Regions from separate parts of the Paenibacillus sp. EKM212P genome, predicted to be linked through region 2. Evidence: riboswitches for the same ligand, from Rfam matches in the RefSeq annotation. Region 2 holds a riboswitch; each other region holds the start of a gene.

Region 1 (10,721 bases), on a different contig from region 2:
TTGGAACATTTGTACGCCCGAGGATACCGGAAAATTGTGAATGTGTATGGCAGCATGCGGGGGTTGAATACGAAAGAACGCATTCGAGCTTATCATGAATTTTGCGAAAAATATGATTTGGATGCTGAGGCCTTCCCGCATTTTTATGATTTAAATTCAATAGAAGCTGGTGAACAAATAGCTCATTGGTGGGCAGAACGAGCACAAACAGATAGGCCGGACGCCTTTGCCTGTTCTACCGATTATTTGGCAGCAGGTCTTTTGACTGAAGCGCGTAGGCTAGGTGTTTCTGTACCGAGTGATTTTGCAGTCGTAGGCTTTGATAACACCGAAATCTCGCATTTGCTTGATTTAACTACGATTCATTACCCGATAGACAAGCAAGCTGAGAATGCGTTCATTATGATTCGAGATGCCCTCGAAGGGCTGGATGAAACGATACATCATCTGGAATTCAAATTAGTAGAGCGAGCGACCACCTGATTCCAAAAGAGACTTCTTGTTAGTGGTTATTAATTACCATATTCAAGTTTATATAGTAGGAATAATGGAAGAAAAATGTTGACACATGTTAAAACTTGGTGAATAATTTGAGGTGAAAGTATAAAATTTGGATTTTTTGTATGAAGGGTGGTTATGACTTGGGACATACACCTACGATTTTGGCGAAGTTAGAGGATTATTTAGGGGAAAACAATTTGACGCTGGCACAATTTGCCGAACATTCAGGTGTTCATCAAAGAACACTTAATAATTGGATTGCCAAGCATCGTCCTGTTGCTATACATCAGCTAGATCGCATCACTTGGGCTATGGGACTACCAGAAGGTTTTTTTTACGAACTATACATAGATAACTACATCATTGAGCGTTCCCCGGATTGGAGGCGAATTGAGCCGTTGTTGTTTCGCTGTGCGGAACTGGACAAGTTGGATGCTATCCAGCTTGTAGTGGGACATATTATGGACAACCTTCTATATTCCCCAAAGTTATTTGATGCAGCAGAAAAATTATTCGCACAAGGCCAGCACAATGCTGCATTGCTGCTCTACGAAGGGATTGCGGAAGGCGAGAAGTACCAGCATTCTGAACGTTTGGCTATCTGTCAGTATCGTCTGTTTACCATTCAGGTGGGTAACAATCAGATCCGAAATCTCAAGGCCGCTACACGATTTGAACCCTTTGTCGAACGTCTGAATGAAATAGATCAACTCGATGCGTTAAAAGATTTGGCGAATGTGTATCGTTCTCTGCGTGAATGGGACAAGCTCGATGCAACTGCTCGAAAAATGAGAGCCAAAGCGGAGATCCAGTATTCTTTGAAACATCAACAGAAAAAGCGAGAGTGGGAGGAGTCTGAAAAGAGGCTGAGTCGCCCGATGTTTGTGTACATTACCTATGCTGATTTACTGTGTGCGAGTGTCTGTGAAGCCCGAGGCGATTATCAGCAAGCATTACAATTTACAAATGCCTACGCAGATTTAGATTGGGTGATCGAGACAGACCAGAAAACTCAACACTGGGTCAACTTGTTCAAGCATTGGGCAGAAGGTAATACTTATGTAAATAAACTCCTATCTGGAGATACGAATGTGCTTCCTCATTATGTTGAATATATTGCATCCACATCAATCACTACCGAGAATGAAAAGCTATCCAAGTTGCTGAACGTTATGATAGCTGCTAACCGATATGCAATAGATATCAATGATGTCCTTTCACGTTTTGAAGTGGAGATTAATTCTTTTGCTCTGCTATCACAATCTACTGATATGTACACCCAACAAGTGATGCCGGATTATTTTGCATGGTTTGGTTATGAACTGGCTTATTACTATTTAAGACGGGGAATGTTCAATGATGGCTTTAAACACTTAATATATGCATTGGTAAAAGCCCACATACTAAATAATGAGACTTATTTTATAAACTGTACGGGACTTTTTGCACATTTCCAAGCACATGCGCTTCCCGAAACAAGGGAAGAGTATTTCAAACTATTAGAAAAGGTGTGGTTAGACAATGTTGAAAAAAATGATTCTGCTGGTCATCGCAGCTAGCTTCTTGTTTATTTTATCAATGCCTGTTCAGTCGCATAACCAAAATCAAAGAATAACGCCTCAAGTACAAATTGGAGGTGCTTAAAACGGTTAGGTTGTATGTTCTAATATTCATTGAATCTTTTTATGAAAAAGAGCCTCGGTCCCGCTTTATTAGGGGGGACGGAGGCTCTTTTACGTGGATTTTGGGGCTTTGCTGTTTATGCAAACTTTTGTGATGTTCTTTTTTTGTTAGGCGCATCATTTGAAAATCCAAAAAACGTCTTTTTGTTATAAAATATGACATATAGGAGGGATCATGCTGATGAATCAAAGTGTGACTTTACTTTGTGTCGAAAGGGCTAGGAAGAAACTGTACCAGGTCCAGAAAAAGTATGGATTTTTAACACATCCCAAAGTAATAGAACAATCTAAAAAGCTGGATGATCTGTTGAATCAATATCAAACATGTAGATCGGATCATTGAGAAATGAGACCATATTTTTCTTTAATTCCTTGACCGCACCTCTAACCTGCTCTGTCTGTGTCACGGCTGAAATCACCGCTACACCATCTGCACCTGCACGTGCGACTTCCTCAACACGGTCCACTGTAATACCTCCGATTCCAACAATCGGCACATCAATTCCCGCTTTACGCATCTCATATAAAATTGCCGGTCCCTGTACGGCATGGGCATCATCTTTCGAGATAGTGGGATAGATGGGCCCGACGCCGAGATAATCAGCACCTTGCAGGATGGCTCGACGTGCTTCCTCAATGGTATGGGCGGAGACGCCTAAAATTCGATTTCCGATTCGCTCGCGGACGGAATCGGCGGATTCATCGTCCTGACCGATGTGAACACCGTCGGCGTCCAGTTCAAGAGCCAACTCCACATTGTCATTGATGATGAAGGGGACACCAGCGTGACGGCACAGTTCCTGTAGCTGGCGCGCGAGTTCGAACATAGGAACGCCCGTTAACGCGCCGAGACCCTTTTCTCGGAACTGGACCATGGTTGCCCCGCCAGCCAGAGCCTCCTGCACGACCCAGCCTGGTTCCGCGAGGCAATTCACGCTTCCAAGCACCAGGTATATCTGTAGATGGCGGCGCACCACCTCTGACAATATTCTGCCGCTCATAGAAGCATCTCCTGACGACGTCGGTAGGCCCAATGATTGGTTGGGCCGTGTCCCTGTCCCAGAGACAACGTATCCTCAATCGCCGCCTGGATGAAGGCTTTACCATTCGAGATAGCCTCCGGTACAGACATCCCTTTCCCTAATTCCGCGGTAATCGCTGCAGAGAAAGTGCACCCTGTTCCGTGTGTATGGACAGTCCGTACTCGCTTGCCGCTCAGCTCTATAAAGGCGGTTCCGTCAAAAAGCAGGTCAACAATTTGTCCGCTGCTCTCGCTCTCGTCAGCGTGGCCACCCTTGATCACAACGAATTTTGGTCCCATACTGCTAATATGTCTCGCAGCCTCGCGGCGATCCTCCATCGTATGGATACTTATCCCTGTCAGGGCTTCCGCCTCCGGGATATTCGGTGTAACGACCAGTGCCAAGGGGAGCAGGTCGTCCTTCAAAGCCTGCACCGCTTCCAGTTGCAGCAGTTCAGCGCCTCCCTTGGCAATCATCACGGGATCGACGACGACCTTTTTCCAGCCGAACTTTCGGATCTGCTCGCTCACAAGACGGATGATGCCGGCATTAAACAGCATACCAGTCTTCAGGGCATCCACTCCAAGGTCTAATCCTACGGCTTCGATCTGTTCTGCTGTTGCTTCCTCTGGTAGCGGATATACGCAGTGGACTCCTAAGGTATTCTGTACGGTAACGGCTGTAATAGCCGACATGCCGTACACGCCAAGTTCTTGAAAGGTTTTGAGATCAGCTTGAATTCCAGCCCCGCCGCCACTGTCCGAACCAGCAATCGTCAGCGCTCTGGGTACACGAACGTCTGTCATCGCGCACCACCTGCTGCTGTTGTTCCGGCTTCATGGATCGAGACATGCCCCTCTAGTGAACCTGTATGCAGTTTGGCCAGCTCGTCGAGAAAGGCAATCTGGAAGCTGCCGGGCCCCAGCTCTGCGGTACGTGCTGCGGCTCGAGAAGCTGCTGCACCGTAAAATGCCAAACCTGCTGTACCTGCGAGCAGCAGGTTGGGTTCAACAGCTGCAAAGGCACCTAACACAGAGGTCAGCAGGCAGCCTGCTCCGGTTACCTTCGTGAGCAGCGCGTCTCCACCGCTTATCATTCGTGCTTCGGCCCCATCGGTGATGACGTCCTCTTTTCCAGTAATGACAACCATTGTATTGAGCGTTCGAGCAGCCCGAATTGCCAGATCGACATTTCCGCTGTCAGCACTGTCACCGGCATCTACGCCTTTAATCTCACGCGCTTCTCCAACAAGATGTGCGACTTCGGCTGCATTGCCTCGCACCAATGAGATTTTGACTTCACTCAGGATTCGCAGTGCCGATTCAGTTCTAAAGCTCGTTGCTCCCGCACCGACCGGATCTAGCAGCACCGGAACACCGTGTGCATTCGCCGATTGTCCAGCAATGATCATGGCATCCACCAGTTCGCGGTTCAGTGTACCGATGTTTAATACGACGGCTCCCGCTATTTTTGCCATGTCTGCTACTTCCTCGGGTGCATAGGCCATCACCGGGGAGGCGCCCAATGCATACAGGCCGTTGGCCGTAAAGTTGGTGACTACCACATTGGTCATATTGTGAACGAGGGGTTTGCTGTTTTGTACCTTCGTCAGGAGATCCGAATAACTTTTTTCCCATGTACTCATAATGTTTATCCTCTCTATAGTTAGTGGTCCAACAGGGCATTAACCGTACTTCACGCATCGAATCGCCAGGCTGACTATTCCAAGACCGCTGCCTGCATCTGGACCGGCCATTCTTCCTGCCTATAAGCCATATCCCAGAACTTATATTCCAGCTGGCAGCTCAGTATAAAATGCTCAATCATCCGCTCTCGCTCAGCAGCCGTTGCGCCTTCCGCCCAAGCATCTACACGTTCTCGGAACTTGAGTGTTGTATCATCAAGCTGGTCTCCATAGAAGCCCATCCATTCATAGAACGGATGAGACTCATCCGGCTTTACTTCATCCAGCAGCCTGCGACCAATCTCGGCATACGTCCACATACATGGCAGCAGCACAGCCAAGATCTCGCCCAGGCTACCCTCATGGGCAACCGTCAGCATGTGACGGATATAGTGATGAGCCGACGGAGCGAGCGGATATCCCTGCAACTCTTCATAGGTCACCCCTGCAACAGCACAGAAATTTTGATGCGGATGAACCTCGCTGTGGAGAATAAAAGAGATTTGTTCATTTAATACAGCCATATCCTCCCGATTGGTGCATTTGGAGATTGCGATGCCGTATATCCGCATGTAGGCGTTCAAATATTCAAAGTCCTGTTTTACATAGTGAATCAGCTGTCCCCTTGTCAAACTTCCTTCAGCAATACCTCTCACAAAGGGGTGCTCAAAAATCGCTTGAAAAATGCCGTCCGCCTGCCGACGGAGTTCTTGTGTAAAACTCAATTTCCCCACCTCCATCAAATTGAAGAGCAAGAAGTCCTGTAAGAATATAATTCCGGAACAACGCTAAAAAGCCGCCCCGGAAAAATGGGAGCGGCTTCAACAATAGGCCCAATACGCAAAAAACGCTTGAAACCTTATATACGAAGGCTCCACTTTCCTACGCTAGTACGAACTAGATCAGGTTCAAAGGGTCCAAGATACGTTCTTGTCTCAGCCATAGCGGCTCCCCTAGTGGACTTCTATTCTTTTGACTATTACTGTACATACGTTCATACGCTATGTCAAACATAGTGTGCAAAATATGAAATTTCCTCTAGTTAGGTGTTTTGAGCTTAGTGAGGGTGATGAATTACACTTTCCACAGCTTTGACCTTGGCATATTCCGGTTTCCACATTGCATCTCGTATAGCTTGTTCCACATCTGAAATGTGCGCCTGAGCTACCTGATCCTGTATCGCGGCTTTTGCAACCGCAATCGCAACAGCGTACGAAACTTCGCGTAATTTTCGGATATGAGGGAGTAGCGCACCGCCAGGCGTATTCGAATCTACACCATTGGCAACAGCAACTGCTGCCGCTGTAAACATCGCAGGGGTAATCCTTTTGGCTTTAACCACAATCGCACCCAGACCCAGTCCCGGAAAAACAAAGGCATTGTTCGCCTGTCCAATCTCAAATTTCGTACCGTTATAGGTGACGGGCTCAAAAGGACTTCCGGTTGCAATCAGTGCTTTGCCATCGGTCCACCGGATCAAATCCTCGGGTACTGCTTCTGCAAGGTTTGTAGGATTGGACATGGGCATAATGATCGGGCGTTCTACATGTTTCGCCATCTCCTTGATGATCTCTTCAGAAAAGGCACCTGCTACACCGGAAGTTCCAATCAATATCGTAGGCTTCACCTGACGGATGACCTCTAGCAGTGGTATTTTGCCGTCACACGACCGGGTCCATGAGCTGACTTCATCCTTTTTGCGCACATACGGTTTCTGATATTCCAATACGTCTTCCATATCTTCCATTAACAGCCCGCGATAATCAAAGGCCCAAAAGGACTTGAAGGAATCTTCTGCGGAAAGGCCGTCCTCGATCATAGCACCCCGAATTTGATCAGCATTACCGATTCCTGCTGCCCCTGGGCCGAAAACAAGTGTTTTTTGTTCACGCAGCGGAGTCTTGGTGACACCCACCGCCGAAAGAATCGCAGCCAAGGTCACCGCTCCTGTACCTTGTATATCATCGTTGAAGGTGAGTATGCTTTGACCGTATTTTCCTATAATATGGCGTGCATTTACGCTGCCCACGTCTTCCCAATGTAAAAGCGCCTTTGGGAATTGCGCTAACGTTTTGCTGATAAAAGTATCAATAAACTGGTTATAGGCTTCTCCGCGAACCCGTTTATGGCGGTTTCCGATGTACAGTGGATCATTCAGCAGCTTTTCATTATTTGTACCTACATCTAGTACAATTGGCAGCACCCGCCCGGGATGAATGCCTGCCGCAGCCGTATACACTGCAAGCTTGCCGATAGCAATGTTAATCCCCCCGACGCCCCAGTCACCAATCCCTAAAATACTTTCGGAATCTGTCACGACGATCAGATCCACATCATGGCCACTCAAACCAGAATTATGGAATGCTTGTCCAATACCGTTCGGGTTATCTATCGACAAATATATGCCTCCAGGGCGGTTGTACTCGTGACTATATTCTTGAATCGCGGTTCCTACGGTCGGCGTGTAGACTACGGGCAGCATTTCACTCAAATGATCGGTTAGCAGCCGGTAGTAGAGTACGACATTTCGGTTGTGAAGGTCGTTGAGAGAAGCATTTTTTCGCAGCATGGTGGGTTGTGCCAGAAACTGCTGATATGCCCGTACGCTCTGTTTCTCCAATGAAAGGACGGTTGGAGGAAGGATTCCTTCCAAACCCAGCTCCTTGCGTTCTTCTTCTGTAAAAGCGACACCTTTGTTCAAAAGGGGATTTGCCAACACATCCTTTCCCCGTAATGGAGTAGAAATGACCCATCGCGATTGACATAAAATGCTTCCATAGAAAGACCTTCCTTCTCTTCATTTTCATAACTATTCATAACGAAAGATGACATGTTGTCCATAGTATGGACGTGCAAATATGTTTTATTCTTGCATTTATCTATGACAAAATAACCATATTTGTTTCTTTCTAATGATATAAATGAACTAACTTTCGATTTAGATTCGCTAACCATTCCTGATGACTTTGGTTCTAATGAATCAGGTCTAAGTGCTCTGTTTTTATCAAATATGAAAATTAGTTTTTCTTCTCTTATCTCCATATATATCATGGAGTGTCAGCTATTTTGTTAAGAAAATATGAAGCATTTGGACATTAATTTAATCCCTATAAGCAAACATTCTTAATTCTTTTTCAACAAAATAGAACTATTCGGAGGAAAAGGAGAGGTTTGTGTGCAGGGACCTATAGCCATTTTTAGCGATAACGACAGGGCTATTGATTATCCCAATGTGATTTGTTTTTACCAATTTATACAGTGCGAGGACACGGAGGCAGCTTCAGTCTACGAGAACGCATGTTGTTGCCTGATTGATTATAGGGAGCCGGGGCAGGCAGTGCGGAAAGCCAATCAGATCCGTTGCCAATTTCCGCAAATGCCATTGTTACTAGTGACGGATGTAACATTTCCGTTCAGTGATCAGCATATGGTGCAAATCATCGGAGTAGGTCGTTTGCGGCTGCTATTTTGGCAAGCCAATGACAACGAAGAAATGCTTTCGGAAATACAAAGCTTGCTCTATCCCGAGTATTCGACCAAAAGCCAACATATTGCATTTATCTTGTCTGTATATAACGAAGAGCAACGTTTTGTTCATGTCAAAACCTTTGCTGAACGATTGCAGGTCTTTATCCGCAGCCATATTATTGAAGGTTCGATTTATCTCATTGATGATGGCAGCTACGATGGTACGAATGCCTTGATTAAAGCGCTGGAGGTAGCCACGGACTTGTCCGTAAACCGGATTAATCAGAATCTTAGCCCGCTGCTTCAAACAAGGGAATTGGGACGCAATACACGTAAGGCAGGGACGTATCTGGAAGGGATGCGGACCATTGGTGCGGATTACTACGTATTTGTTGACGCAGATGACTCCTTTTTTATTGAGGATATTGCCAGAATGATTAATGTTGTTCAGCAGGGCTATTATGATGTCGTGATCGGAACCAAGGATATGACCGCTGAGAATCGATCTTTATTGCGATCTGTCGTCAGCTTTGGTAAGCGAGTCATTTCCCGTCCTTTTTTACCCACAGGTGTGGTGGATTCCCAGACTGGGCTTAAAGTGATGAGTTCGGTTGCAGTGAAGCGAATGTTTCCGCATTTAAAGGAACAGCTCGGACTGGCGTTGGATTTGGAAATGATGTTTATTGCCAAGCGACTCCAGCTTCGTGTGCTGCAATTACCCGTCAAATGTATTGACCGGGATGGCTCGCACATCCATGTCTGGAAGGATTCTATTCGTTTTTTGCGCTCCATCATTGATATTTGGCGACTGGATCGGCGGGTGAGATAACAACGTGAACAACCGAGTACGATCGTTGATGTTTCCTCTCTTTAATGTGCTGCTTAACGGATTTAATTTTTTCTTTCACATTGCAGCGAGCTGGTATCTTACCGGACAAGCTTATGGCCAGGCGAATGCGCTGCTGGCGCTTTTTGCGCTTTTATCCGTTTTGGGTTTATCCATCCAGCTATTAACTGCCAAACTGGTCTCTAAGGGAGACCAAAAGCTTGCGCTACGAAGCTTACCGCTCGGTTCTCTATTACTCAAAGCACCTCTGGTGCTAACCGTGCTTGCCATGATCATTTTACTCATCTTTCATCCGTTACTGCGTTCGCTATTAGGCGTCGAATCCGGCCCGCTGTTCATGCTGTATGGCTTGATCGGACTGCATATTCTTGTGAGTTCGTGCCGCGGAGATTTACAGGGCAGGGAACGCATGTTGGCGCTCAATGTGAACTATTACATTGAGGTATTAGGGAAGCTGAGCCTGTTTTTTGTTCTGGCTGCACTGGGGTTAAAGCTGGAAGCCCTACTGTTAGCGAGCTGTGGAGGAATGTTGCTGTCGCTGCTCCACGGCTGGATCGTTTCGGCTCGCGGCTTGTCCCTTTTCACATACAGTGGAGAACATATCCCTTCTGGGCTATGGAAATCATTGGGTCAGGATTTCACCGATAGCCTTATGACGAATTTATTTATTTTGTTTTGTATCTCCATCGACATGTTGTATGTACAGCATTACTTTCCCGAGCAGGCCAGCAGCTATGCCATTGCGCTAAAGTACAGCCAGTTGGTCTATTACGTTTCGTATAGCCTCATTGCTGCCTTTATTCCAAAGATCGGTGCGCAGGGGCATGACCGCCAAGCTTTGGGCAAGTTGATTGCCGTCTATGCCGGATTAATGGCTGTAGCCGCGACCTGTGTATATGTGGGCACGACCTTTGTGTTCCCATCCTCTATTCCCATATTATTCGGAGCCTCTTACCAATCGGCCGAGACTTATATTCCATGGGGAGGATGGGTGTACTGGCTATTTTCCATCGTACTGTTTTTTGTGCATGTGCACGTATTGGTGGGCAGACGCAAATTTATGTTTAGTCTGATGGCAGGAGCCGCGGCCTTATTAGTAGCCTTTCATATAGCCCACACAGACCCGGTAGATTTTTTGCTATCTGAGTTCATTGTTTACGGAGCTATGGCTCTCTACTTTGTGATAGACGCCTATGTGCATTTGTTCAAAATAAAGATAAAGGGGGATTTACCCCATGAATACCATACATGAACAGGACGGTAAAACCGTAGTTCTATTGCTTTCCTGGCGTGACATTCGTTCACCTAAAAGCGGGGGAGCAGAAATTTTCACCCACGAAATGCTTAAACGCTCACAGCAAGGCCGCTTCCAATTCATTCATTTTTCACCTCAATTTGAGGGGATGTCTGAGCATGAAGTTATTGACGGTATTACGTATATTCGAAAAGGGAACATATACAGTGTTATTTATTATGCGATGCGCTATTACCGTCGTCATCGAAGGAAGATCGATTAT
Region 2 (10,721 bases):
CCAAGCAGTACGTTGTCCAGCGTGGCACGCCACGGAAAAAGGGCGGGCTGCTGCGGCATATAGCTGATATGCCCACGTTCACCAGTCATGTCCCGTCCGTGCATACGGATACGTCCCTGCTGGGGTTTGAGTAGCCCGCCGATGATGTGAAATAGCGTGCTTTTGCCGCTGCCTGACGGACCGATGAGGGAAACGAATTCTCCTGGATTGACTGTGAGGGATACATCCTGCAGTACGGGCAGTAAGCTTCGCTTTTCGCGGAAGGCGAGGCTGATCCCGTCCAATTCCAAAGCAGGAGGAGCAGTTGAAGGACTTTGTTGTTCCCCGGCTCGTTGTTCATTAGCCACGTTGTGTGATGATAAGTCAATCGGATGCAGACTCATACGCGCCACGTCCTTTCTTTGCTGTATTTAATTCAAGGAGGAAGCTACTCTCGATCGGGTTTCCAGCGAACCAACCATTTCTCCAGTAGTACAATAACCACAAACATGAGTAAGCTGAGTGCAACAATAATGCCGATGGCAGCAAAAATGAGGTCCGTCCGATAGGCCGATTTTTGCAGCAGCATATAATATCCAATTCCTTCACTAGCTCCGATCCATTCGGCAATGATCGCGCCCATCACACTGTAGGTAGCAGCAATTTTAACGCCAGAAAAGACTTGCGGCAGGGAATGTGGCAGCTCCAGCTTCATAAAAATAGCCATGCGGCTTGCACCCGACATCCGCATATAGTTCATCATCGTACGGTCTGTTCGAGTCAACCCGTCCATGGCCGCTACAGCCACGGGAAAAAAGCATACTAAAGTAATGACCATAAGCTTGGGCAGCACGCCAAAACCAAACCATACCATGAGCAACGGACCCAGGGCGATGATCGGAATGTTTTGGCTCAGGATAAGCAGCGGATACAGGGCGGATTTGAGAAAAGGAATCGTATGAAGAACGATGGCAATCAACAGTCCCGTTGCTGTCCCTATAGCAAATCCCGCAAGCGTTAGGCGAATCGTAGCCCATGTATGGGTGCCAAGCAACGCCGATTGCGCCATGCCCTCTTGTACGATGAGGGATGGAGCTGGCAGCAGCCAGGATTCAATATGTAAATAGGAAACCGCCCCCTGCCAGGCCGTTAAAAAGAAGAGGACCGCCACAAGGGGCGGCCATACGCTTTTCCACCAGGATGCGTTCTTGTCTTTCGGATTCATGGGCGATATTTCTCGGTCAGCTTGTTCATGCTGATGCCTTGTGGGTTATGTGCGATTTTGATCTGTGAAATGACGCTGGGACTGCCCGCTTCCGTCAAAGCCTCGTGCATTTCTTTAACCACTTTCAGCAACTCGTCGAGCTCGCCCTCCATGGTCGTATCCAATGGATTCACCTGATGTTTGACGCCGGAGCGCTGAATGACCTCAATCGCCTTATCTACATACGGGTAAGAGTCCTCGTTATTAGGAGTTTTAGGGATTACTTGAATACTAAGCAGTGTGTTAGCCATGAAAATTCACCTGTCCTTTATTGTTTAAGTTATAGGAAAATAAATTGGTTTAAGGCGGGTGAGACCGCTCCGCGTTTCATTTGATCTTACGATCGCTGTTGCCGTGGGTTTCTTTGAATGAATTTTAAAAGGTAAGAATCCCACGGCAAAGGCGAGCGCTGCGCTTCTCCAGATTCAAATGAACCGCTACGCTGCCAACCGCCTTAAAAGCACCTTAGTTTTTGATAGGTTGTGTGGCATTTTTACACACAAGCGCATCTGTTTTTGCGCTTTAGATACTATGAGACTAAAGAATAAACCAAGTGGAACGAGAACGAAGTGGGCGGAATGGTGCTGTACAAGCGTTAACATTCGCCTTTGTACCCAGATTTCAACTTCTGGATATTCATAAAAGAAATCTGGGTACAACAGCGATGGGAGGCACCATCCGACTGCGTAGTGGCGCTTCGTTCACTTCTCTAGTTCAGTCTTATTTAGTGGTTTAACAAATGATCAACGCTTGGGCAAGAAGTCGTTTGTGAAGGCTTTATCCACTTCCAAAGGCTTGCTGAGCAGCTTGCGTTCGTACATCCAGTCCGAATAGTTTTGCCATACCTCCGCTTTTTGCACACCCCATTGCGCGGCATCGTCCTGATAACGCAGGCTTAGCCATTTTTGGCTGGCAAGTACCAGTTTTTTATCCAGCTCCGGTACAGCTTTGCTTAAGATGTCCGCGGCTTCTTCTGGATGGGCGATAGTGTATTCATAGCCTTGTGCGGTAGCGTCCATGAACGCTTTGACCAGTTCTGGATCATTTTTTATTGTCTGTTCGTTGCTCACAATTACAGGTGTATAGTAATCGAGGCTTTTGGAATAATCTTTTACATACAGCATATCCAATGGCTCACCTCGAAGCTGGGCCTCAATTCCGGTCCATGCGTAGAAAATCCAGGCAAAGTCGATATCTCGCTTCACGGCTGTAAAATAGTCTGCATTGCCCATGTTGACGATCTTCACTTTGCTCACATCGCCTTTGTCTGAATCCATGATGGATTTCATGACCGCTTCTTCTACGGGAGAGCCCCAACCGCCGTATTTTTTACCTTCAAAATCTTTGGGGCTCTTAATTCCGCGATCTACTGGGGCTGCGAAGCCTGAGGTATTATGCTGAATCACCGCAGCGATGGAAACAAGCGGCACGCCTTGCATACGAGCCTGTGTGACGCCTTCTTGGTAGCTGATACCAAAAGGTGCAGCATTAGAGGCAACCATTTGATCGGCTCCGCCTGAACCAGGTTGAATAATTTGGACATTCAAACCCGCTTTTTCGTAAAATCCTTTGTCCTTGGCAACATAGAGTCCCGTATGATTCGTATTGGGTGTCCAGTCGAGCACGACTTTAACATCTTTGAGCTCCTTTGCCGGAGTAGACGTTTGAGTGTTGGTAGCGGGAGCCGCTTCTTGGGATGTGGAGGGACTTCCACCGCAAGCGGTCAGGGTCAGGGCCATGAGCCACAGACTGATCAGTCCCAGGCTTAACATTTTCATGCGCTTCATCGTTGTGTTCTCTCCTTTAATTACCCGTTATCCGTCCAATCAGACAGCTTAGGTTTCCCATTTTCATAAAAATAACATCTGCCGGACGCGATCTTTCCAACAACTTAATCTTCAACAAAAAAGCGCCCCGAGGTTCCGGGACGCTTGCGCTTGTATATACCAAAGTAAGGGATGGTCCTATGTAAAAAAGGCACATCTTGCTTAAGCATTCCTACGCTGGCATTACCCAGATCAGGTTGTAAGGGTCAGTGTCTTGGGACACACTCTCAGCCGGCCGATTCCAGCACCCCTGGCATTGTATGGTTTAATGGGTTCATTTATTCGGGTTTACTACGACGATTATATGCCTTGAATGCGGGTCTGTCCAGCATGGAGGAAGAGAAGACGGTTCATTTGCCGAACGACAGGGTACACTTTTACTGTGAGCTTTGATCTGAAAATGAGTATGCATCAATCCGATCTGATCGGGTCATGTTATTTTCAGAACAGCTGCGCAGGTAGGTTCAGATGGGCTGGTGCCCAATGGCATGGCCGTAGAGAATTCTAATTCGTGAAAAGGAGTTGTTGTACTGTGGGTAAAACGGAAACATTGGATCGTAGCCAACTAGAACAAGCCATTGTGAAGGCTTTGGATAACAACAAATTTTGCTCGTTAGGTACGGTAGAGGGTGGCAAACCGAAAGTACGCTATATGGCCCTTTTTAACGATGGAATGAACATTCATCTGGCGACAGATCGTAAAACGCATAAAGTGGATGAGCTAAAGGATAATCCGAATGCTTATCTGCTGCTGGGTTATGAAGTTGGCGGTACAAAGGAAGTCGTAGAAGTGGAGGCTACTGTCCAGATTACAGCTGATGAGGGGCTACGCAAACAAGTGTGGAACGATTCCTTGAAGGAATGGTTTTCCGGACCGGATGATCCCGATTATGTCATTCTGGACGTGAATCCGACTCGCATTGAGTATGTGGGTCAGCAAACGGAGCGCCAAGTGTGGAATAAATAATGAGAATATAAATGGATAAACCAGTGAATCTCCGAGTTTTTTAGGAGGTTTGCTGGTTTTTTATTTTTGAGAAAATTAATTATTTTTTCATAAATAATTTAAGTAAATGACTACTCTTTTGTCTGGCGTTGGATTAAAATAGAAATGGTGGGTTCAAGGCTTACATATATGTGCAAAAGTATGTATATGAGGCATACACCTTAATGAGGAGGGGTATATTTTGTTATTTCGTAAAAATTGGTTTAAAGGGTTTACAGCAGCCGTTGTAGCTTGTAGCATGCTGGTGTTTTCAGCCGCTCCAACCTGGGCAGCTAGCAATTCTCGCGATAGCGCTACAGTGAATTTGCGGATCATGGAAACAACGGATATTCATGCATCCCTGATGAACTACGATTACTATTCGGACAAAGAAACCAACGAATATGGCCTGATTAGCACAGCCAGTTTGATCCAACAGGCGCGTAGTGAAACGAGAAACAGCATGCTGTTCGATAACGGTGATTTGCTGCAGGGCAATCCATTAGGCGATTATATGGCCAGAAATAAAACCTTCGAGAAAGAGGGCGGTGTCCATCCGGTCTACAAGATGATGAACTTGATGGGCTATGATGCGGCGACAGTGGGCAACCACGAATTCAACTACGGCCTCGACTTTCTGGAGAAATCGCTCAAGGGAGCCGATTTTCCTTACGTAAATGCGAATGTTTATGTTGATAAGGGGGGGCAAGCTACTAAAAATTATTTTACCCCTTATCGAATTCTTGATAAAACGGTAACGGATGAGAAAGGTGAAGAGCATGCGCTCAGAGTGGGTGTCATCGGCTTGGTCACACCTCAAATTATGCAGTGGGATGAAGCCAATTTGAAGGATAAGGTCGTTACGAAGGATATTGTGGAAACGGCGAAAAAGTTTATTCCTCAAATGAAAACGGAAGGTGCTGACATTATTGTCGTGCTTGCGCATACGGGTTATGAGGATGTGCCACAAACGCCAATGATGGAGAATGCCGTTAAATATTTGAGCCAGGTGGACGGAATTAACGCTATTCTGTTTGGGCATGCTCATAAATCTTTCCCAGGTCCTGATTTTAAAGAAATGAAGGGCGTAGATCTGGATAAGGGAACCATTAATGGCGTGCCGGCTGTGGAAGCTTCTTCATGGGGCAAGGAGCTGGGAATTATTGACCTGAGCCTGGAAAAGAAAAAAGATGAGTGGCACGTAACGAATTCTCAGTCTGAAGTGCGTCCGGTTGTGAGTACCACAAACCAGGCTGTGCAGTTTACTCCTGACTACAAACTGACAGATTCGATCAAGGAAGAGCATAAAGGAACGCTGGATTATATTCGTCAACCTGTTGGAACAACGACTGCACCGATTACCAGCTATTTTGCATTAGTGCAGGACGACCCTTCCATTCAAATTGTGACGAATGCACAGAAATGGTATGTGCAAAACCATCTTAAAGGAACTGAATACGAAAAACTTCCAGTATTGTCGGCAGGCGCTCCATTCAAGGCCGGTGGTCGAAACGGAGCCGAGTATTACACCAATATTCCTGAAGGTACGGTAGCGATTAAAAACGTGTCCGACCTGTATGTGTACCCGAACACGGTTCATGCTGTAGAAGTGACCGGTGCTGAAATTCAGGAATGGCTGGAGTGGTCTGCGGGTCAGTTCAACCGTATTGATCCAAAGCAAACTGAAGAGCAATCGCTGATCAACAAAGATTTCCCAACCTACAATTTTGATGTTATTGACGGTGTGAACTACCAGATTGATGTAACTCAGCCTGCACGATATGATGCCAAGGGAACGATTATTGATTCTTCAGCGCATCGCATCAAGGATCTGCAATACAATGGAAAGGCTATTGATCCTGCGCAGAAATTTATTGTAGCCACCAATAACTATCGTGCTTCCTCATCCAAACTGGCCAACCCAGATGGCAAACGAATTGTGATGGCAGCACCGGATGAAAGTCGTCAAGTCGTTATTGACTATATCCGTACGAACGGAACGATTAATCCATCGGCGGATGGCAACTGGTCTATTGCTCCTTTTGGTCAGGCAAAGGTTACTTTCGAGTCCTCTCCTGATGCCAAAGACGTGCTGGCAGGAAATCAACAAATTTCATTCTTGAGCAGCGCGGCAGACGGCTTTGCCAAATACAGCTTAAAAGCTGGCGCTAAGCCTAGTGCAGCAACGACTCCTGTAAAGGAAGCTGTGGCTCCCGCGAAAGCAACAGCAAAGCCAGCTGTTAAAACGACCAAACCCGCGACTGTTAAACCAGCTAAAACAACGAAGCCAAAGGCGTCCAAATAACTTCGAACTTTAGTTTTTAATCAATATCAGAATGAAGCAGCAAGTCTCTTTAACCAAGAGATTTGCTGTTTTTTTTAATGCCAAAAACAACAGCCCCCGAATTTATCATGAGTGCAAAAAGTTTTCTGTTTTTGTCGAATATACACTTAAGTCCTAAGTAGTCGTTAAGAATAAGCTAGTTTTTTGTAAAAACACGTAGTTATATAGTACTTTTGTTCTAGTTATTTGTGATATAATGGTGAAAAAACCGGAAAATTGTTCCGAGGAGGACCATTATGACATGCAGCAATTGCAGCATCATATTACCTATTAAGGATCAAGGATTTCTCAGAATTAGGCATTCCAGGGTGTCGCTTACTCCAGCATTAGATGGTTTGGGTATGCTATCGGAACAAATGAAGCAGGAACATGAGCGTGAGGGTGGCATAGAGTTTCGCTATGACAGCCGTTCAGAGCTGGAACAGCTGGTTAACGGACTGGCTCGTCTGCCGCAGGAATACTTGAACCATATGCAAATTGTGGTGACCGGCTTGCATCATGTCGAAGGATATGAGGACTGGCTTTTATTTAGTCAATTGCAAGCCAGACTGCAACATCCGGATATCGTCAATATCATTAAGGATCAAAGTTTTTCCAGCCATATGCAACCTATTGTTGACCATAAGTTGGATATTATCGGGTTTGAGTTTTTACTGCGTCCGTCACATGCGGAGAGACCATTTCAGCCTTTCCGACTGTTTGAAATCGCCCGTGAAGCTGGTTTGCATGCTCATCTGGATCGCTCGGCTCGTATTTCCGCTATTGAAAAAAGTGCAACATGCCTTCCGGCGGGAATTAAACGTTTTATTAACTTTCTCCCTTCGACCATTTATAATCCGGCTTATTGCTTGAATCACACCTTTGAGACGATTGATCAGTTATCCATGAATACGAAGGATTTTGTATTTGAGGTCGTAGAAACGGAAGAAATAGACGACCTTAATTTTTTGCATCATATCTTTGATCAATATCGCAATCGAGGAGTTTCGGTAGCCCTGGACGATGTGGGGGCAGGTTATTCTACGACAGAGCTTATGAATTGCCTTCAGCCGGATTATGTTAAAATTGACCGCAGTATAATTGACGGCTGTCATAGTAACAGTGATCAGAAGCGGCAAATTACAGGGATTGTAGAATCGGCTTTTCGTTTTGGAGGCCAAGTGTTGGCTGAAGGCGTAGAGCAGATGGAGGATTTTGAATTTTGCCGTGAAGCAGGTGTATCACTGGCTCAGGGTTATTTGTTTGGCAAGCCGGAGCCCGGTCCGCCCTCTAATTTTATACTTAGTAGCGTAATATAGTCAGGAACAATTTTAAGTAGACGTAGTTTATAAAAATTGGAGCTTAAATAAGGCTGTGGCATAAGCAAATTCCAATTCTATTGGACAGTGCTTATATCACCATTAATGTAAAAAAACGCGAGTTGCAGAGGTTATCTCACCTTTGCAACTCGCGTTTTTTGGTCATGCTTGCCCACCTGAGCAAGTTCTGGACAAGCGAAGCCACCCAGTCTCGAATTTACTTGGTAAGGAACGTTAAAAGCCTGGAACAGTTTACGACCATTTTTATTTTTAAAGTAAAGATTGACGTTTTGAAGACAATTGGATACAGTGTATTACATAGGAAACAGTGTTTCTTGTGTAATACACTGTATCCATACTAGGTAAAAAGTTTAACATTACAGGGAGGACAACCAAAATGAAAGCAGTGCAACTGAAAAATGGTTTTGGCTTTGAAGAGTTAACCTTGACGGAACTTGACATACCGGTGCCAGGACGGTTGGAAGTTCTGATCCGCATAAGGGCAGCGTCTCTGAATTACCGGGATTTGGTAATCATTAACGGAGTAATGCCAATCGGCATTCAATTTCCCTTCATTCCGTTATCTGATGGAGCGGGTGAAATTGTAGCTGTGGGCGAAGGGGTGACAAAATTTCAGATTGGACAAAGGGTAGCGGCAAATTTACAACAGAAATTCATTGGCGGGAGCACGAGAGCGGAGGTCTTAAAGGACAGTCTGGGAGGCCCGCTCAGTGGAGTGGCGTCTGAATATATCGTTCTGCATGAAGAAGGGGTCGTCGCCATTCCGGATCACCTTTCTTGGGAGGAGGCTTCCACCTTGCCGATTGCAGCATTAACCGCATGGAGCATGCTGATGGAATCCGGCGGGCTGCGAGCGGGGGATACGGTGCTCTTGCAAGGAACAGGCGGTGTTTCCATCTTTGGGCTTCAATTCTCTCTGATGGCGGGAGCAAGGGTAATTATCACATCGAGCAGCAATGACAAGCTGGAACGGGCAAAGGATCTCGGCGCATGGCAGACAATCAACTATTCGGAAGTTCCCGAGTGGGATAAGGTGGCTCTGGAGCTGACAGACGGCGGAGTCGACCATGTCCTGGATGTAGGGGGAGCGGCAACAATGGCGCAATCCATCAATGCACTTCGTACCGGAGGGACTGTGAACATGGTCGGCTTCTTATCGGGCTTGACTATTCCTGAGTTCGATGTCACCAGCATTTTGCAGAAGGCTGCGACGATTCGCGGCAGCCAAGTCGGTAACCGGGAACATTTCGAAAATATGAATCGTGCCATTTCCCGCCATCGTTTACATCCTGTCATTGACCGGGTATTCCCGCTCAGCCGAATCGGCGAAGCCTTCGCACTTTTGGCTGAAGGAAAACAGTATTTCGGTAAAATCGTCGTTCAAATATAAATGAGCATTTTGCATAAATCCCAAGAGCGATTTCAAATCAGCAATATATAGATCGAAACGGTTTAGTTCGTCTATATAGTGTACTTTCGAGCGTTGGGAATCGAATTATGCAAAATGCTGAAATATTATTCACATCACATAGGAGGCAATCTAATGCCCAGTAAACCTGATTTATCTGTCAAAGATTCTCAAGGAAGAAAGAATAAGAAACCGCGTAAATGGGTACGCAGAACCGGATTATCGCTGCTGGCGGTAATCCTTCTGGGAGTGGTTATTTTTATGCTCATCCCTTCCCCTGTCCAGCCTGCAAAATGGTTTGCACCTTCGGCCCCCTCATTTGAACAAGCGGGTCCATGGCAACAAAACAACAAACTCAGCTCCGCAGAGCTTGTTACAGATGCCCCTAAGTTTCCGGAATTTATCACCTTTGACAAGGTAGGAAATTTATATACGGGAGACTCCGACGGGAAAATTTATAAGGTTGCCTTTGATACTAAGGGCAATCCGCAAAAGGCCCAGCTATATGCAGATACCCAAGGAACGCCCAATGGACTTATGTTTGATGCAAGTGGAAATTTGATCGTTACGGATGTTAAGAAGGGGTTGCTGTCGGTAGATCCTTCCGGAAACGTGACGGTGTTGGCCAATCAAGTCGACGGCACACCGATCTATTTGGCCAACGAGCTGGATATTGCCAAAGATGGTACCATTTATTTTTCTGACACCTCCAATTATGGCAGTGTAGTCTTCAAAGAAATCGCCGAGAACAAGCCACATGGACGTTTGCTGAAATATGATCCGGTGACCAAGCAGACGACAGTTCTGTTGGAAGGCCTTTATTTTGCGAACGGGGTTGCCTTGTCTGCGGACGAAGATTTTGTGCTTGTGGCAGAGTCGTATCACTACCAATTGACCCGATACTGGCTCAAAGGGCCGAAGAAGGGGACTTCGGATATTTTTGTGGATAATCTTGCCGGTTTTCCGGATAACATTACGCGTGATGATCAAGGCCATTTCTGGGTCGGTCTCTTCACAACACGTATTCCCTTTGTAGATCAGATGCATGGAAGCCCGTGGCTGGCTGGAATGATGGCCAAATTGCCTCAATCGCTGCTCAGCGGTGCAAGCGCACCTGTGAAGCATGGGCTTGCTGTGGAGCTTAATCCGCAGGGTAAACTCAACGGAAGCTGGCATGATCCTGAAGGCTCGCTTTATGGGGTAACCACGGCTGTAAACCATGACGGATATTTATATATAGGTACAGCTCCTGGAGGCAGCCAGGGTGTTCATCGCGTGCTTTTAACCAAATAAGCTTGGGGAGGGTATAACATGATATTGGATGAGTTGAGATTATCCTGGAAAGCGAAGGAAAGCCTGGCCGGGAAAGTAGCTTTGGTAACAGGCGCAAGCAGCGGCATTGGGGCATCGATTGCAAAAAAACTGGCAAAGCGAGGCGCGTATATAGCTGTATTGGCACGCCGTCAGGAACGATTGGATGAATTGGTTCGCGACTTGCACCAAGAGGAATTGTACGAGGTCATGGCAATACCTGCCGATATCCAAAAAGCTGAAGACGTACAGCAGGCGGTCCGCGCCATTCTTGAACGCTGGGGA
Region 3 (10,721 bases), 340 kb from region 2:
GTTCAGCCTGGGGGAAAGATTATCATCTGGTACTACGCGAAGCGATGGAAAAGCTTGAGGCTTTTATAAGTGAGCGGGTGCCTGATGCCATATTGAAAAACATGGTGGATACCGGAGAACTATCGGATCGAGCCGTTGCGGAACGCGCAGGGATTGGTTTTAGCGGCAAAAATACGATGATGATTTCACCGACGCTGGGATCATGGATTTATCTAGGTGAGCTGTTGACGAACATTCCTTTCCAGCCAGATGAACCGGTAACGGATGGTTGCGGCGAGTGTACCAAATGTTTGGATGCCTGTCCTACGGGCGCGCTTGTGGGTCCTGGACAGCTGAATGCCCAGCGGTGTGTGTCCTTTTTGACGCAAACGAAGGGCTTTCTGGATGAGGAGTTTATGCGGAAGATAGGGAATCGGCTGTACGGATGTGATACCTGCCAAATGGTATGCCCCAAAAATCGGGGTCTCAACTGGGATCACCATCCCGAGCTTACACCCGATCCTGAAATTGTGAAGCCGTTGCTGCTGCCGTTATTGGATTTGAGCAACCGTGAATTTAAAGACCGATTCGGTCAAAGTGCGGCGGCTTGGCGGGGGAAGAAGCCCATTCAACGCAATGCGGTCATTGGACTGGGCAATTTCAAGGATATCAGTGCGGTGCCCAAATTAACGGAGGTTTTATTGGATGATCCGCGTCCCGAGCTGCGAGGCACGGCGGCGTGGGCTTTGAGTCGAATAGGAGGGGAAAACGCTATGACAGCGATCAAGCAAGCATCAGAGAAGGAACAACATGAGCAAGTACGCGAAATGATCGCGCAAGCGCATTCCAAACTGGAGGAACAAGAGCAGGCAGAACAGCATAAGGCGTCTGAATCATCAAAATCAGAAGTAACAGCTGGGGATTCACAGGGCCCAACCACCATTTATTATGATGAGATGGAGACACCTGTGGGCACTTTGACGCTGTGCGCTACAGATCGGGGGCTGTGCCGAATAGACTATGGCGTTTTCCATGCGAGGGAAGCACTGCTTCAGCAATGGGCCCGGACATGGATTGGGGAATATGTCTATGTGCAGGAACCTAACAAACTGCGCGAAGCCGCAGATCAACTGCGTGAATATTTTGCGGGAGAACGACGGGAATTTAGTATAGCCTATGATTTGAGAGGCACTCCTTTTCAAGAACAGGTATGGCGTGCACTGCAAAATATTCCGTACGGGCAAAGTGTGTCCTACAAAGATATTGCGGAATCGATCGGCCGAGCCAAGGCGGTACGTGCTGTTGGGGAAGCAAATAATAAAAATCCGTTACCCATCCTGTTTCCATGTCATCGGGTATCGGGTGAAAACGGAAGTTTGGTCGGTTATGCTGGAGGCTTGCCAGTCAAGATGAAGCTGCTGGATTTGGAGAAACAATAAGGACATATGTTTGCAAAAAGTGATTTGCTAGCTGTCCCATGTTTTGCTATGATAGGTTCGTGCAATTCAAGATGTTTCATATAAATATACAGAGGTGACGACTTCGTGGTGTGGAATATTGTCATTCCGATTATTACCCTGATTGCTGGTTTGGTTGGGGGATTTTTCATCGGTGCTTATTATCTTCGTAAACAGCTTGAAAAGATGCAAAACGACCCTGAAACGCTGCAAAAAATGGCCAAACAGATGGGTTACAACCTGAATGGGAAACAAATGCAAAAAGCCCAGCAGATGATGAAGAACCAACAGTTCTCCAAAAATCAGCCTGGTCCGCGTAAAAATCAGGGCCGTCGGAAATAATGAGCAACGTGAGCACGGATGCCGCATGAGGTTGCTGCATAGAGGAGGATTACTGTGGCTGGCGTAAAAGATTATATTAACCGCAAAGCTGCGGATAACCGGGATAAAATCGAGTACCATGTGGAGCAGATTTTACAACTGATCGGTGAGGACCCCAAGCGTGAAGGGTTATTGGAAACACCGGCACGCGTTGCGCGCATGTATGAGGAAATATTTGCGGGTTATGAGGTTGATCCCCGGGATGCGCTGGGTGTGACATTTGACGAGAATCACGAGGAGCTTGTGATCGTGAAGGACATCGTTTATTACAGCCAGTGTGAGCACCATATGGCTCCTTTCTTCGGAAAAGTGCATATCGGCTATGTACCCAGCGGCAAAATTGTAGGACTGAGCAAGCTTGCACGTCTGGTAGAGGCAGTGACCCGCCGATTGCAGGTACAGGAGCGTATTACATCACAGATCGCTGATATTTTAAATGAAGCAGTCTCCGCTCACGGGGTTATGGTGGTCGTGGAAGGCGAGCACCTGTGCATGTGTGCAAGAGGTGTCAAAAAGCCTGGTAGCAAAACGGTAACGTCTGCGGTACGTGGTACGTTTCGTGATGATGCAGCGCAGCGCGCAGAATTTCTGTCGCTGCTCAAGGATTGATCGAACATCGCAAGACGTTTATGTGATGAACAAAAAAAAGGGTGGTTTACGCATAGGCGTAGCCACCTTTTTTTGTTAACATCAGAAATAGAGACGACGGGATAGCCGCCTTAAAATACAATTAGCCTATGGATAACAGCTATTTTTACAGATAGGGGATAACGTATGGAGAATGTACATAGATCAACAGAAAAAACAACAGCTTTGCCTGAGTTGCAGTGGTTTGAAGCGCCACTCGCGGCCACTCAGGAGGACGTTTTGTCTCCGCTGGCTTGGGAGGAGCTGGCCTGTCGGCAAGTAGGGAAAGGAGCTGCACCCATTTTGCATCTATGGCGGCATCCGTCAGCGCTTGTGATCGGTCACCGGGACCGCAGGCTTCCCTACGCCCCACAGGCGATGGAGCGAGTGCGCAGCGCGGGAACCTCGGTATGCGTACGCCCCTCGGGTGGAGCAGCCGTCATGCTGGACAGGGGGGTGCTGAACCTGTCCTTGATCCTGCCGAATCCACAGCGGGCCATCAGCCTGCATGAGGATTTTCGGCTCATGGCAGCGCTAATTGCCGATGCGCTGGTTCCGTGGTCTGGCGAGGCGCAGACCGGAGAAATCCCCGGGTCCTTCTGTCCCGGGGATTACGATGTCAGCGTCCGAGGCCGCAAGTTTTGCGGCATTGCACAGCGGCGCCAAGCCAAGGCGTATATCATCACAGCCTTCGTGATGATTGAGGGCAGCGGTGCAGAGCGTGCACAGGCGGTGCAGCAGTTTTATACAGAGGCAGCCGGAGACACGCCGGCGGGCGTGCAGCAGCAGGATTACCCCCGGGTGAATCCAGCTACGATGGGTAGCCTGGCAGAGCTGGCTGGAGTGCCATCTGTTGAGGCGTACGTGGCATCTCTGCGCCGTGTCGTTGAGAGCCGGACAGCCGTTTTACCTGCCGATGGCTGGCTGGTACAACCGGAAGGATTGACCGAACAAATGGCAGCGCTCAGAGAGCGATACGATTTGCAGGTATAGTTTGTCTTTAGCTTAGAAGCTTAGAAGGGTTGCCATCTCAGCTTGGAGGCTTGATCGTAGCGTGCTTCCACTTCAGGCCAGTTAACGACATGCCACCAATCTTCAATGTATTTGTTGCGTTCGGCCTGATGCTTTAAGTAATATGCATGTTCCCATACATCTAACGCCAGCAGCGGAATGGACTCCCATTGAGTCAGATTCTGGTGCTTTTCGGCCTGCAAGATTTCAAGTCGTCCCGCGCGTGGACTCCATACCAGGATAGCCCAGCCGCCACCCTCGACCTTTTCGGCTGCTGAACTGAATTGCTTTTTGAATGCATCGTAGCTGCCAAAATCCTTTTTAATCTGTTCAGCCAGTGGTCCGCTTGGGGTTCCACCGCCTTGTGGACTCATGATCGTCCAAAAAAGAGTATGCAGATAATGGCCTGCGCCGTTGAATGCCAGTTCCCGTTCCCAATGCTTTACGAGGTCAAAATCACCCGTTTTTCGAGCTTCTTCCAGCTTCTTTTCCGCTTTATTCAGGTCATTCACATAGCTCAAATGATGCTTGTCATGGTGAATACGCATCGTTTTCTCATCAATATACGGCTCAAGCGCATTATAGGGGTAAGGGAGCGGCGGTAGCCGATGTCCCCCAATGGGAACCGACCGGCCAATTGTGGTTTTTTCCGTTGCCGAAGGCTGCGCCTGGCTGGACTTGACGCCTTTAGTGGTCCATGCGCCTTCTCCCCTTATGCCTGCCTGCCGTTCTCGAAACGCTTCCTCTGGGTAATTCTCACCCTCTGTAGCTACATGATACAACCTAGCAGCCCTTGCGATGGAGCCAGGTTCCTGAAAGGGGGTTGTCGAGATCAGGAAATATTGGCTTTCATGTGCCGCGTGTAATACAACTCCGGCGGATTTTGGTTGCTGACGCAATGCATGACTGTGCTCGCTTAGCAGCCCGAGCTGCCGTACATACTCCTGTGACTGACGGTTTGCGGTTTGCAGCAAATCGTCCAGTCGACGATTTAATTCTTGTGAGTCAAGCTGAGAGTTCGAGGCTGACTCTGACAATGGCATCTTTACAGATGATGATGCGTCTAATCCCCTTGACTGTTTTGAATGTTCAGTGTATTCGTGTGTATGTGCTTGTGGAGCAGCTGACATCTGTTTCCATTCCTGATGCCACGCCTGATCTGCCGGATCGAGTGCGCTCCGTTGCTCTTCAAGCAGCTCTATGGCGGTGCGCTCCGTCTGTTCGAATACAGTCCGCCAATCATCCAGCAGCCGTACATAAGTAGGCTCCAGTCCCTCGGTAGCGGATTTAATCACTTCCACATGCCAACTTTCCTGCTGCTTCCAATGCCGAATTTCCTCCAGCACACGTAAGGGCAGGAAAGACCCATAAGTACTCAGCATCGTTTTTTACCTCCCGTATCCCACTATGGCTATCCGGCCGATCTGGCAGATCTGCCCTGGATGCATACGTCCCCAGTATATTCGCTGTCTCATCAGGAATATGTCTATGAACTCCCTTAATCGGGTCACATCTGTTAGGTAAAACAATGAATACCCATGGAAAACGAAAAAGAAGCCCAGCTACGGCACGGGTTAAGTGTACATAGGCAGGCTTCTTCAAGGCGAAGAATAGAATACAGTTCTTCGAAAAATAATTTTTTACTTCGTAGTCGTTTGTTTGTGGGCATCAGCGACGATTTTCTTATCCTCCAGCTCCTGTACACTGCTTAGAAACGTCGATACCCGTCGCAAATATTCACGAGGGTGCTCTCTGAAAATAAGCTCATGTATCCCGTTTTTGACAATCCATACACTGGAAAGCGGGTTAGTCTGATTGGCAGCGAGCTTTTCCGCAATGGGATAAGGAGCCTTTTCATCCTGTGTACCATGCACAAACATGATCGGGAACGGATAGTTTTCCTTTTTAACCTCCTGATATGGAATCTGATGCAAGCTGGTACCGTTCAAAACTGGAAACAGCAACTCTAGAATTTCCAAAGACGGATGCCTTGGCAGATTAATTTGATTGTGAATGTTATGGTACAGCGTATCCGGTTCCAGCAGGAAGGTGCTGTCCAAAATCATTGCGTCCACATCCTTGGTTTGCAAGCCCGCCTGAAGAGCGGTTCCTGCCCCCATGGAGAAGCCCCATACGATAATCTCCGACGAGCCGCGTTGCTTCGCAAGCTGAATTGCTCCGAGGAGCTGTTGGGATTCTGCTTTGCCTCCGGTTGCGACTGCTTTGCTGTTTTGTGACGCAAATCCATAATCGAACATGACCACATTAAAGTTTAAACTGTGGGCATAATGCGCCAGATCATACATGGGAATCCAGCTTTCTTCGCGGTTAGCTCCATAACCATGACTGAAAATAATCGTTTTCCGCGATTGATCCGCCGGGATATACCAGCCTTGTACCATGCGGCTACCATCCTTGGCAGGGAAGCTGACTTCCTCATAAGGCATGCTTTTGGCCTGCATCGGATTAGAGTACAGTGGTGCAACGGTGGGATTCGTAAGTACCCATGCGATGTAAGCATGCAAGGCAATAAAACAAAACAACAGAAAAAAGACGACCGACAGCAGCAGAGCAATCACAACGTGCTTGAACCGCAGCAGACGGGGATTAAAGAGTGGGGTGGACGGCTCCTGAACAGCGGTCTGTAGCTGAGCGTTGCGCTGGGATGTCGAAATCATGTAAGAGCCTCCTTATATAAAATTGATCTTCGTTTCATAGAATTTAGGTATAATTCCACTTGAAAATAGTAGTGTAGATACGTATAGATACCTATTATCGTATGATGGGGATTATCCAAAGTCAACGCCTGAACCGGAAAAGTAAAAATGATGCAAAGAATTGTCGATGTTTGTTCTCGTTCTGTAATATGGTTGTCACAAAAACATCGGTTTACAGTAGCCGCGACTATTCTATATAATTTATGTAACCATGTTTCATAGTGTGAAACGAATATGGATACAAGAGGAGCGGTTCACGATGGAAGACCGTAAATTAACCGTTCGCGCTGTAGAGCGTGCACTTGATATACTGCTGTGTTTTACCGCAGATTCGGATCTTGGCCTGACGGAGATTGCCTCCAAAATTGGTCTACATAAAAGCACGGTTCATCGGCTGCTGACTACGTTGGAGGATCGGGGCTTTGTCGTTCGGAATGCCGAAACGGAAAAATATCGACTTGGCTTCCGCATTTGGGAGCTATCCACGCATTTGTCCCAAAGCGACGAGCCGGCGGTGTTGTTACAGCCTGCAATGGAAGGACTACGTGATCGTCTGGGCGAGACGGTCAGCTTGTACTTACGGGACGGCAGCATGCGTATTCGCATACAAGCCGTGCAGAGCAATCAGGCGATCCGCAGGGTTGCGCCTGTAGGTGCGCGTATGCCGCTGGCTGTAGGGGCCTCCAGCAAAGTGCTGGCAGCCTTTATGCCGCCGCAGGAGCTGGAAGCCCTGCTAAGCGGGGATGAATGGCCGCCCTCAGTAGACCCGGAGGTCTATAAAGCCCAGCTGCAGGACATTCGCGAGAAGGGCTATGCGACCAGCTATGAAGAGCGGGAGCCAGGGGCTGCTGCTGTGGCAGCGCCAATTGTGAACCGGAAGGGACAGGTCACTGCGGCTTTATCTGTATCTGGCCCGGTCAGTCGACTTGCACCCGAGACGCTACATGACTTTGCTCCGATTTTGATCGAAGCGGCGAAGGAAATGGGGCTTATGCTCCCGTAACAAGAATGGACACAGTTGAAGCAAGCAGAGTGATTTGATGGAGAACGTCTCCTTGGTAAAGGGAACCTAAAAGGGTTGCCAAAGCCATAAATTTGAAGTAGTCTGGTAAGGAAGGCGGGATGTCTGTTATATCCGCCTCATGTGAATAAAGTATCACAGTTACTGGGGGAGCCTGTAATGCCGGGCTGAGATGGAATCGTGCAAGATTCCGGACCCTTTGCACCTGATCTGGATCATACCAGCGTAGGGAAGTAATCGGCCTTGAAATGTATACGCGGCTGCTGTCTTCAGTGGCGCATTGGAATGGATTATTCCATATGCGCATTGTTTGGATAGCTGCCTCGTTAGATTAGCCGGTTCCCTAGGGAACCGGCTTTTTTGCATAGATCAACGCCACCCTGGGAATGGTTCCGGATCGGAGTGTCATTTCATCGAAACGGGAGGAATGGACAATGAAGCCGACAGAAGCAGAAGGAACAAAAAAAGTTGAGGTAGAGAAGACAAACGGGGAGCAAGCCAGTGGGGTAACGCCCTTTCCAGGAAGCCGTAAGGTATATATTCAAGGCTCGCGGCCGGACATTGCCGTGCCAGAGCGCGAAATTGCTCTTCATCCTACACATACGCCGCAGGGCACGGAGCATCATGAGCCATTGCGTGTATATGATACAAGCGGTCCCATGACCGACGAAGCCTATCAGGTCGATATCCGTCAGGGCCTGCCTCCATTACGGCGAGCTTGGGCCCTGGAACGGGGCGATGTGGAGGCTTACGAGGGACGCGCCGTCCAGCCGGAGGATAATGGACTGAAACCTGGCTCCAAACGGGAGACAGTGGAATTTCCCGGCGTGACCAATCGTCCGCTTCGTGCTTCGCAAGGGCGTACAGTGACGCAAATGCATTATGCGCGGCAAGGGATCATTACGCCCGAAATGGAATTTGCGGCGATCCGCGAAGGGGTGGAGCCTGAGTTTGTACGGCAGGAATTGGCGGCTGGACGAGCCATTTTGCCTTCGAATATCAATCACCCGGAAAGTGAGCCAATGGTCATTGGGCGTCATTTTCACGTAAAGATCAATGCGAACATTGGTAATTCTGCGGTTACCTCCTCCATCGAGGAGGAAGTGGAGAAAATGACTTGGGCTGTGCGTTGGGGCTCGGATACGGTTATGGACCTGTCCACAGGCCGTAATATCCATACAACACGTGAATGGATCATTCGGAATTCTCCTGTACCGATTGGGACTGTGCCGCTGTATCAGGCACTTGAAAAGGTGAACGGTGAAGCAGAGGCGCTGACGTGGGAGTTGTATCGCGATACGCTGATTGAGCAGGCGGAGCAGGGAGTGGACTATTTTACAATTCATGCGGGTGTATTGCTGCGGTATATTCCGATGACGGCGAATAGAATGACGGGAATTGTGTCCCGGGGCGGATCAATCATGGCAGCCTGGTGCCTTGCGCACCATCAGGAGAATTTTTTGTATACACATTTTGAAGAAATCTGCGAAATTATGAAAGCTTATGATGTGGCCTTCTCTCTCGGGGATGGTCTACGTCCGGGTAGTATCTATGATGCGAATGATGAAGCACAGTTTGCAGAGCTGGAAACGTTGGGCGAGCTAACGCAAATCGCATGGAAGCATGATGTTCAGGTCATGATTGAAGGGCCGGGACATGTCCCTATGCATAAAATCAAAGAGAATGTGGATTTACAAATGGAGATTTGTAAGGAAGCTCCTTTTTATACCTTGGGACCGCTCACGACGGATATTGCCCCCGGATATGATCATATTACCTCAGCAATTGGGGCAGCGATGATCGGTTGGTTCGGGACGTCCATGCTGTGCTATGTTACGCCTAAGGAGCATTTGGGTCTGCCCAATAAGGATGATGTCCGCGAGGGTGTCATTACCTACAAAATTGCGGCACATGCTGCCGATCTGGCGAAGGGGCATCCACGGGCGCAGCAGCGGGATGATGCTTTGTCCAAGGCACGCTTCGAGTTCCGCTGGCGGGATCAGTTCAATCTGTCGCTTGATCCCGAGCGGGCCTTGTCCTACCATGATGAAACGCTACCGGCAGAGGGCGCCAAGGAAGCACATTTTTGCTCGATGTGCGGCCCTAAATTTTGTAGTATGCGTATCACTCAGGACATTCGCGCCTATGCAGCGGATAAGGGGCTGAACACTCAAGAAGCAGTAGCTGCCGGGATGCGTGAGAAGGCAGAGCAGTATCGGGATGGAGGTCAGTAAAACGAACGTGGGAGTTTAGGGACAAATGAATTAAAAAAGCCGTGGTTCTCTACAGTCGATGTAGGAAACTACGGCTTTTTAGCTTATGTAAAGCGGATCATGCAACCGGATAAACGGCGCCTTATTTTTTACCCATTTTTTCATTTAAAATGTCCTGAAAGCTGAGCTTCTTCTCCGAGCTATCTTCTTTCTTCTGCATACTCACCGCGTTGGCACGTTGGTATTGGTGGTGAAAGGGCATCAGGGTGTGGACGGTTAAGTTCATTGTATTCATGTAGGTCATTCCTCCAATTCCATATTGTCAAATCCAGATTGAGTTGCTTAGGACGTCTGTATAGGACTATTTGTATGTACTTGATGTCGTGATGCTATGTAGGTTGCTTGGTAATGTTTCAATCATTATAACCACATTTTTTCAAAGTAAAACGCTTTTGACATAAAACAGGAAGATGGTCATGTGTGTCCAAAATTTGGTTTAGGAGGATGGTCATTTTAGGGGAAAATGTGCCTAGGTATAAAACAAGGGCTAGAGGCCCGTTTTCTTAGTTTAGTAGTCGGGATTGTGTTTTTTTGTCGAATAACCTTGTAAAAGGAGGATTTTGCGGAATCCTCAAGTCAGGATTGAGGCAGTCTGGTGGCGAATTAAAGTGTCAAAGTTGTATTGACTTTATGTTTGGTAGTAGATACCATGAACTGGTTGTCAGCGTATTTTGACAACAAGAGTCAGCCAATCCATCTGGCGATTCATCCTTTGAAATGTTATAGAAAGGATTAGAGCATATATGAAAAAAAGTATTGCAGATATCGCATTTATTATTCTGGGTGCGTTTTTTTTCGCGCTAGCTGTTAATCTGTTTGTGATCCCGAATGAGTTTGGCGAGGGGGGCGTTACAGGGGTCACGATCATCCTGTACTACCTGTTTCAGTGGTCTCCCTCGATCGTTAATCTGGTGATTAATGGCTTGCTGTTGATTGTCGGATATAAATTTTTGGACAAGAGAACGACCCTGTACACTATAATTGCTGTCGCTTTTAACTCGCTGTTTTTACATTTAACGGTCAACTGGCGGATTGATTCGCATGAACCGACGATTAATGCTGTATTTGCCGGAGTTTTGGTGGGGGTCGGCATTGGCTTAATCGTACGGGTAGGTGGCACTACGGCGGGAACGGTCATTTTAGCCCGGATTGCCAACAAGTATCTGGATTGGAATATCAGCTATGGCTTGCTGTTTTTTGATTTGATTGTCGCATTCTCTTCCTATTTTATTATTGGCCCGGAAAAATTGATGCT

What was found. A riboswitch is a leader RNA that binds a small molecule or an ion and turns the genes downstream of it on or off. The one in region 2 is predicted to bind thiamine pyrophosphate.
Region 1: it holds a riboswitch for thiamine pyrophosphate, as region 2 does, so the genes downstream of both, tenA (thiaminase II) here and G9G54_RS15845 (ABC transporter substrate-binding protein) in region 2, are expected to answer to the same signal.
Region 3: it holds a riboswitch for thiamine pyrophosphate, as region 2 does, so the genes downstream of both, thiC (phosphomethylpyrimidine synthase ThiC) here and G9G54_RS15845 (ABC transporter substrate-binding protein) in region 2, are expected to answer to the same signal.

Annotation. Positions count from the first base shown of each region.
Region 1 is NZ_JAAMNR010000006.1:266,930-277,650, forward strand. Features, by position in the region: gene G9G54_RS18900 (LacI family DNA-binding transcriptional regulator) at 1-483, shown strand, start outside; gene G9G54_RS18905 (helix-turn-helix domain-containing protein) at 642-2,060, shown strand; gene G9G54_RS18910 (aspartyl-phosphate phosphatase Spo0E family protein) at 2,359-2,526, shown strand; gene thiE (thiamine phosphate synthase) at 2,471-3,184, opposite strand; gene thiD (bifunctional hydroxymethylpyrimidine kinase/phosphomethylpyrimidine kinase) at 3,181-4,011, opposite strand; gene thiM (hydroxyethylthiazole kinase) at 4,008-4,850, opposite strand; gene tenA (thiaminase II) at 4,925-5,614, opposite strand; TPP riboswitch at 5,752-5,854, opposite strand; gene G9G54_RS18935 (NAD-dependent malic enzyme) at 5,947-7,590, opposite strand; gene G9G54_RS18940 (glycosyltransferase) at 8,065-9,186, shown strand; gene G9G54_RS18945 (transporter) at 9,191-10,456, shown strand; gene G9G54_RS18950 (glycosyltransferase family 4 protein) at 10,440-10,721, shown strand, end outside.
Region 2 is NZ_JAAMNR010000005.1:53,408-64,128, forward strand. Features, by position in the region: gene G9G54_RS15825 (ABC transporter ATP-binding protein) at 1-383, opposite strand, end outside; gene G9G54_RS15830 (ABC transporter permease) at 428-1,204, opposite strand; gene G9G54_RS15835 (MTH1187 family thiamine-binding protein) at 1,201-1,494, opposite strand; gene G9G54_RS15840 (hypothetical protein) at 1,797-1,979, shown strand; gene G9G54_RS15845 (ABC transporter substrate-binding protein) at 1,987-3,030, opposite strand; TPP riboswitch at 3,222-3,331, opposite strand; gene G9G54_RS15850 (pyridoxamine 5'-phosphate oxidase family protein) at 3,602-4,036, shown strand; gene G9G54_RS15855 (bifunctional 2',3'-cyclic-nucleotide 2'-phosphodiesterase/3'-nucleotidase) at 4,257-6,359, shown strand; gene G9G54_RS15860 (EAL domain-containing protein) at 6,635-7,696, shown strand; gene G9G54_RS15865 (zinc-dependent alcohol dehydrogenase family protein) at 8,094-9,107, shown strand; gene G9G54_RS15870 (SMP-30/gluconolactonase/LRE family protein) at 9,261-10,418, shown strand; gene G9G54_RS15875 (SDR family oxidoreductase) at 10,437-10,721, shown strand, end outside.
Region 3 is NZ_JAAMNR010000005.1:396,415-407,135, forward strand. Features, by position in the region: gene queG (tRNA epoxyqueuosine(34) reductase QueG) at 1-1,418, shown strand, start outside; gene G9G54_RS17320 (YneF family protein) at 1,524-1,778, shown strand; gene folE (GTP cyclohydrolase I FolE) at 1,833-2,426, shown strand; gene G9G54_RS17330 (lipoate--protein ligase family protein) at 2,592-3,437, shown strand; gene G9G54_RS17335 (Fe-Mn family superoxide dismutase) at 3,458-4,837, opposite strand; gene G9G54_RS17340 (alpha/beta hydrolase) at 5,096-6,133, opposite strand; gene G9G54_RS17345 (IclR family transcriptional regulator) at 6,432-7,175, shown strand; TPP riboswitch at 7,330-7,442, shown strand; gene thiC (phosphomethylpyrimidine synthase ThiC) at 7,628-9,427, shown strand; gene G9G54_RS17355 (hypothetical protein) at 9,549-9,701, opposite strand; gene G9G54_RS17360 (YitT family protein) at 10,210-10,721, shown strand, end outside.